One region of the Halobacillus sp. ACCC02827 genome, then DNA from elsewhere that is predicted to be linked to it. Evidence: a T-box and tRNA genes for the amino acid it is inferred to sense, from the RefSeq annotation. Region 1 holds a T-box; the other holds one or more tRNA genes.
The links. The T-box of region 1 lies ahead of serS (serine--tRNA ligase). A T-box ahead of a tRNA ligase gene usually reads a tRNA of that ligase, here a tRNA-Ser.
Positions count from the first base shown of each region.

Region 1 (3,390 bases):
CCGGCGCAGTAGCCGTTATGGCTCTTGAACGTGTACCAGCAGACATCCGTGCTGCAGGTGGAGTCGCTCGTATGGCGGATCCAACGATCGTAGAAGAAGTCATGAATGCTGTTTCTATTCCGGTAATGGCTAAAGCACGTATCGGTCACATCACAGAAGCTCGTGTCCTTGAAGCGATGGGTGTGGATTATATCGATGAGAGTGAAGTACTGACTCTAGCTGATGAAATCTACCACATCAAGAAAGATGACTACACGGTTCCTTTCGTTTGTGGATGCCGTAACATCGGAGAAGCGACTCGTCGTATCCGTGAAGGAGCTTCCATGCTTCGTACGAAAGGTGAGCCTGGTACAGGAAACATCGTGGAAGCAGTAAGCCACATGCGTCAAGTACAATCAGAAATTCGTAAACTTCGCGGTCTGTCTGAAGATGAAGTCATGGTATTTGCTAAAGAAAACGGCGCACCGTTCGATCTTCTTATGGAAATCCGTGAAGAAGGCCGTCTTCCTGTTGTAAACTTTGCAGCTGGTGGAATTGCTACTCCGGCTGATGCGGCTCTTATGATGGAGCTTGGAGCAGACGGTGTATTCGTTGGATCCGGTATCTTCAAGTCCAACAACCCTGAGAAATTCGCTCGTGCGATCGTAGAAGCGACGACTCACTATACGGACTACAAACTGATTGGTGAGCTGTCCAAAGACTTGGGTACAGCGATGAAAGGGATGGAAATCTCTACTCTTACACCTGATCAGCGCATGCAGGAACGCAGCCAGTAAGTAAAGGAGAATGACATCATGACTACAATCGGTGTATTAGGTTTACAAGGCGCTTTTCGTGAGCATGTTCGTTCTGTCGAGGCATCAGGAGCAGAAGCTGTCGTCGTTAAGAAGAAGGAACAGCTGGAACAAATCGACGGTTTGATCATTCCCGGTGGAGAGAGCACAACCATCCGCCGGTTGATTGACAAATACGATTTCCTTGAGCCGATCCGTCAATTCGGAAAAGCGGGGAAGCCGATCTTCGGTACGTGTGCCGGCCTGATTCTCCTTGCATCTGAAATCGACGGTTCCTATGATGTCCACCTCGGTCTGATGGATATCAAAGTACGCCGCAATGCTTTCGGCCGACAGCGGGAAAGCTTTGAAGCGGATCTTGATATCGATGGGGTAGCGGAAGGATTCAATGCGGTCTTCATCCGTGCTCCTTATATCGAAGGTGTCGGTGAAGAAACGAAAGTGCTGGCCCGCTATGACGGACATATCGTCGCAGCTCAGCAGGACCAGTACCTGGCATGTTCTTTCCACCCTGAATTGACAGATGACCACCGCATCACGGCTCATTTTGTGAAAATGGTGGAGAACTCCCGTAAAACACTTGCATTATAATTTTAAATCCGCTAATCTTATGTAACACAACCTTTATAATTAACGCGATGATAGGAAATAGTAGCACGTCCCTTCTCCTTGAAGAGAGTCAGTGGCTGGTGAGAACTGACGGGGAAGCCGTGTGAATCCATCCTTGAGTTGTGCAGCCGAAGTCCAGTAAGCTGTACCGGTGCTCACCGTTATGAGTAGAAGCCGGAAGGTCATGGTACCTTCAACTTGGGTGGTATCGCGGGAAGCATATAGGAAAGCTCTCGTCCCTTTATATAAGGGACGGGAGTTTTTTTTATAGGCAGAAAAATAACAAGGAGGAATAGATGATGTTAGACATGAAGTATCTGCGTCAGAACTTTGACGAAGTAAAAGCGAAGCTGCAAAACCGCGGGGAAGACTTGTCTGATCTGGATGCATTCGGTGATCTCGACAGTAAACGCCGGGAGCTGATTCAGGAAACAGAAGAGCTGAAAGCGAAAAGGAATGAAGTCTCCAAGGAAATCTCCCAGCTGAAGAAAGCGAAGGAAGATGCGGACGATAAGATTAAGGAAATGCGCGAAGTCGGCGATCGTATCAAAACGCTTGATACAGAATGGAAAGAAGTCGAGGAGAAATTGGAAACGATGCTGTTATCTATTCCGAACATTCCTCACGAAAGTGTTCCTGTCGGAGAAGATGAAGACGACAACCAGGAAGCGAGAAAATGGGGAGAACTCCCTGCCTTCAACTTTGAAGCGAAGCCGCACTGGGACGTGGCGACAGACCTTGGTATGCTGGACTTCGAGCGTGCCTCTAAAGTGACGGGAAGCCGTTTCGTATTCTACAAAGGCCTTGGTGCCCGCTTGGAGCGTGCCCTGCTCAACTTCATGATGGACCTTCATTCTGATGAGCACGGATATCAGGAGATGCTGCCACCACAAATGGTTAATCGTACCTCTATGACTGGTACAGGCCAGCTTCCGAAGTTCGAAGAAGATGCCTTTAAGATTCAGGACTGGGATTATTACCTCGTTCCAACGGCAGAGGTTCCAGTTACGAACTTCCACAGGGAAGAAATATTAAGTGCAGCAGATCTTCCACAGAAGTTTGTCGCTTTCAGCACCAACTTCCGTTCTGAAGCAGGTTCTGCCGGCCGCGATACCCGCGGACTCATCCGCCAGCACCAATTCAACAAAGTCGAGCTTGTCCAGCTTGCCAAGCCGGAGGATTCTTACGATGTATTGGAAGAACTCACCGGTCATGCGGAGAAAGTACTCCAGCTGTTGAAACTTCCTTACCGTGTCATGAGCATGTGCACAGGCGATCTTGGTTTCACAGCAGCGAAGAAATACGATATCGAAGTGTGGATCCCGAGTCAGGAAACATACCGCGAAATCAGCTCCTGCTCTAACTTTGAAGATTTCCAGGCGCGTCGAGCCGGTATCCGTTTCCGCCGTGACGAGAAAGCGAAGCCGGAATTCGTCCATACACTGAATGGTTCCGGACTTGCCATCGGTCGTACCGTTGCAGCGATCTTGGAAAACTATCAGCAGGAAGATGGTTCTGTCGTCGTGCCGGAAGTGCTTCGTCCATATATGGGTGGCAAAGACGTCATCAGCAAATAAGAGAAAAAACCGTACAGATCCTGTCTGTACGGTTTTTTTCAGCAATGAGACCCTGGAAGAGCAAAACGATCAGGAGGGTCATCCGCATCATAGAAAGCTCATCGTGTTCATCGGCATCGGAAGTTGTCGATTTTAGTTGACGAAGGCAATACGGATTTTGTATAATAACAAAGCAGTCATTATTCCGGGGGTTTTTTAGGGAAAATCTTCAGGATGTATTGACGAAAGAGATGATAAATGGTAATATATTTATTGTCGGTCATACGGAGGAGTACCCAAGTTTGGCTGAAGGGAGCGGTCTTGAAAACCGCCAGGGGCTTTACGGCTCGCGGGGGTTCGAATCCCTCCTCCTCCGCCATTATTATTATCAACAATTGCGCATAAAAATTGGAGATTATAGAACAGAAATC
Region 1 is NZ_CP128168.1:14,372-17,761, forward strand. Features, by position in the region: gene pdxS (pyridoxal 5'-phosphate synthase lyase subunit PdxS) at 1-776, shown strand, start outside; gene pdxT (pyridoxal 5'-phosphate synthase glutaminase subunit PdxT) at 795-1,385, shown strand; T-box leader at 1,424-1,647, shown strand; gene serS (serine--tRNA ligase) at 1,703-2,980, shown strand; tRNA gene QRD89_RS00095 (tRNA-Ser) at 3,246-3,338, shown strand.

Region 2 (3,390 bases), 380 kb from region 1:
CAGCGTTCGTCCTGAGCCAGGATCAAACTCTCCATAAAAGTGTTTGACTTGCTCATTTTGCACACCGAATGTGCTTGTTTGAATTCTCTCTATATAATAGAAAGAATGTTTGACGTACTGGTTGGTTCGTTCAGTTTTCAAAGATCGATTATACATTCAATGGTGGGCCTGAGTGGACTTGAACCACCGACCTCACGCTTATCAGGCGTGCGCTCTAACCAGCTGAGCTACAGGCCCCAATGGTAGTAAAATTAATGGAGCGGGTGAAGGGAATCGAACCCTCATCATCAGCTTGGAAGGCTGAGGTTTTACCACTAAACTACACCCGCATATTACATTTTCAAACTTTCGATGGTCGGGAAGACAGGATTCGAACCTGCGACCCCTTGGTCCCAAACCAAGTGCTCTACCAAGCTGAGCTACTTCCCGTTAAAATGGCGCGCCCGAGAGGAGTCGAACCCCTAACCTTCTGATCCGTAGTCAGACGCTCTATCCAATTGAGCTACGGGCGCATGTATTAAAATGAAGCGACAAGGAATATTGTATCACAACTTGTTTTCGAACGCAAGAACTTTTTTTGAAAAAGTTAGTGCGGCCGAGAGGACTTGAACCTCCACGGGATTAACTCCCACTAGGCCCTCAACCTAGCGCGTCTGCCGATTCCGCCACGACCGCAAGTTGTTATTCACAATTCAATGCTGATCATGTAAATGGAAAGTGCGGGTGGAGGGACTTGAACCCCCACGCCGTGAAGCACTAGATCCTAAATCTAGCGTGTCTGCCAATTCCACCACACCCGCATAAAATGGTGAGCCATGAAGGGCTCGAACCTTCGACCCTCTGATTAAAAGTCAGATGCTCTACCAACTGAGCTAATGGCTCGCGTAAAAGGAATCTATTACACTTTGAAAATTATTTTTGCGCTTTCTGTTTTTCAAGCACAAGAACAATCATATAACTTATTCGTTTGTTTGTCAACCCTTTTTTCAAAGAAAAATGGCTGGGCCAGCTGGATTCGAACCAGCGCATGACGGTACCAAAAACCGTTGCCTTACCGCTTGGCTATGGCCCAACGACAATGGCGGTCCGGACGGGACTCGAACCCGCGACCTCCTGCGTGACAGGCAGGCATTCTAACCAACTGAACTACCGGACCTATGTAAAGATTGAAAGTGACCCGTACGGGATTCGAACCCGTGTTACCGCCGTGAAAGGGCGGTGTCTTAACCGCTTGACCAACGGGCCATTAAGATGAATGGCGGAGAAGGAGGGATTTGAACCCTCGCGCCGCTTACGCGACCTACACCCTTAGCAGGGGCGCCTCTTCAGCCACTTGAGTACTTCTCCGTAATGGCTCCAACGGTAGGATTCGAACCTACGACCGATCGGTTAACAGCCGATTGCTCTACCACTGAGCTACGTTGGAATAGTTATTATGTTTCGTTGTCGTCGTTTATCGGCGACGTTATATATATTATAACAATTCCCTTTGCTTGTCAAACCTTTTTCAAAGAAAAAATTGTTGTTTTTCAATGAATGTTGGTTCGTTTTTCTAGGGCTTATTTAATTTAACATGGACATGTTCTGTTCGTCAATGTATTTTTTACTTCTTTTTTAATTTCCCTTTACATTTGCCGCAACGGTACTTTCGGACGTCCATCCGTCTTTGGCGGTAGTATGATTGTCCGCATTGTGTGCAAACATATTGATGAGAGGTTTTTCGCTGGGAAGGCAGCGGTGCGCAGTGTCTTGGTGAACCTGTTTCCTTCAGCAGTGCTTCAAAGGCTGGATCGCGGTGGGTGTATCCTTTTCCTTCTATATGAAGGTGATAATGACAAAGCTCATGTTTGATGATGCCTTCTAATTCTTTCCCATCCAGTTCCTTTACATACTTCGGATTGATTTCGATAGTTCTTCGGGATGGAATGTACCGCCCCCCTGTAGTACGGAGTCTTGAATTAAAGTAAACCTTGTCTGGATAGGGTTTGTGGAAATACGTCTCGGAAAGCTGCTTCGTCCATTGCTGCAATTCTTGATCGGTCATCATCAGCGGTCACACCTCCTCTGTCTTCTGCATACTTTATCATATCCATGAAAAAATCGAAACGGAAAGGAGCGACTTCCATGCCGTCCTGGTTGAAGAAACAAATGGCAGATGCTTTCTATAATAAGGATAAATATCAAATAAAAGTGCTGAATCAATGTTGGTACTACTACCAGCATCTATATAAATAAAAACAACTACCCGGCGAGCGCTCCCTCCCAGGTAGTTGTTCGTTTTCTTATTTTTGGACCATCGTCAAAGCGATTCTCTGCTTCTTCGCATCCACTTGTTCCACCCACACCGTCACGACATCCCCGACAGACACGACGTTCATCGGATGCTTGACGTAGGAGTTGGATAACTTGGAGATATGGACAAGCCCGTCCTGTTTCACTCCGATGTCTACGAAGGCACCGAAATCGACCACGTTACGGACGGTCCCTTCCAGTTCCATTCCCTGCTGCAAATCTTCCATAGAAAGAACATTCTTCTTAAGGATCGGTTTCTGCAGATCGTCACGCGGATCTCGTCCCGGTTGAACGAGAGACTTCAAAATGTCTTCCAATGTAAGTTTACCGATGCCGGATTCTAGAGAGAGCTCTCCTGTATCCAAACCTTTGACTGCTTCGGACAACTGCTCCGTCCCAATATCCTCTGTCCTGTATCCGATTCCGGCAATCAGCTGCCTTGTGGCCTTATAGCTCTCCGGGTGAATAGACGTTCTATCGAGAGGATCCTCTCCGTCCAGTATGCGGAGGAAGCCGATACTCTGCTCGAACGTCTTCGCTCCCAGCCTCGGAATATCCTTAAGCTCGGAACGCTTCGTGAACTTCCCAAGCTCCTCCCGCTTCTTCACGATGTTATTCGCTACGGTCTTACTCAGTCCGGATACATACTGCAGAAGGGAACCGGAGGCGGTGTTTACGTTTACCCCTACTTGGTTCACCGCCGTCTCTACGACGAAACCAAGGGAATCATTCAATTTCTTCTGACTCACATCATGCTGGTATTGACCGACACCTATCGACTTAGGATCGATTTTGACAAGCTCCGCCAACGGATCTTGGACGCGTCGTGCGATCGATACAGCACTTCTCTCTTCGACTTGAAAATCAGGAAACTCTTCCCTTGCCAGTTTAGAAGCGGAATAAACACTTGCGCCCGCTTCGTTGACGATCATATAAGCAGCATCAAGGTCATGCTTCTGGATCAGATCTGCTATGAACTGCTCCGTCTCCCTGGAAGCCGTCCCGTTTCCTATTGCCATCAACTCGACCCCGTATTGCTTAAGGAACTGAAGAACCTTCTTCTCTGCTCCTGCTGTATCGTTCCTCGGTGCCGTCGGA
Region 2 is NZ_CP128168.1:390,327-393,716, reverse strand. Features, by position in the region: rRNA gene QRD89_RS02180 (16S ribosomal RNA) at 1-38, opposite strand, end outside; tRNA gene QRD89_RS02175 (tRNA-Ile) at 161-237, opposite strand; tRNA gene QRD89_RS02170 (tRNA-Gly) at 256-329, opposite strand; tRNA gene QRD89_RS02165 (tRNA-Pro) at 353-429, opposite strand; tRNA gene QRD89_RS02160 (tRNA-Arg) at 436-512, opposite strand; tRNA gene QRD89_RS02155 (tRNA-Leu) at 591-675, opposite strand; tRNA gene QRD89_RS02150 (tRNA-Leu) at 719-800, opposite strand; tRNA gene QRD89_RS02145 (tRNA-Lys) at 807-882, opposite strand; tRNA gene QRD89_RS02140 (tRNA-Gln) at 998-1,072, opposite strand; tRNA gene QRD89_RS02135 (tRNA-Asp) at 1,080-1,156, opposite strand; tRNA gene QRD89_RS02130 (tRNA-Glu) at 1,174-1,245, opposite strand; tRNA gene QRD89_RS02125 (tRNA-Ser) at 1,257-1,347, opposite strand; tRNA gene QRD89_RS02120 (tRNA-Asn) at 1,352-1,426, opposite strand; gene QRD89_RS02115 (SprT family protein) at 1,604-2,047, opposite strand; gene cmpA (cortex morphogenetic protein CmpA) at 2,125-2,235, shown strand; gene QRD89_RS02105 (Tex family protein) at 2,283-3,390, opposite strand, start outside.
Region 2: it has a tRNA-Ser gene. The T-box ahead of serS (serine--tRNA ligase) is inferred to sense a tRNA for this amino acid. The anticodon was not compared.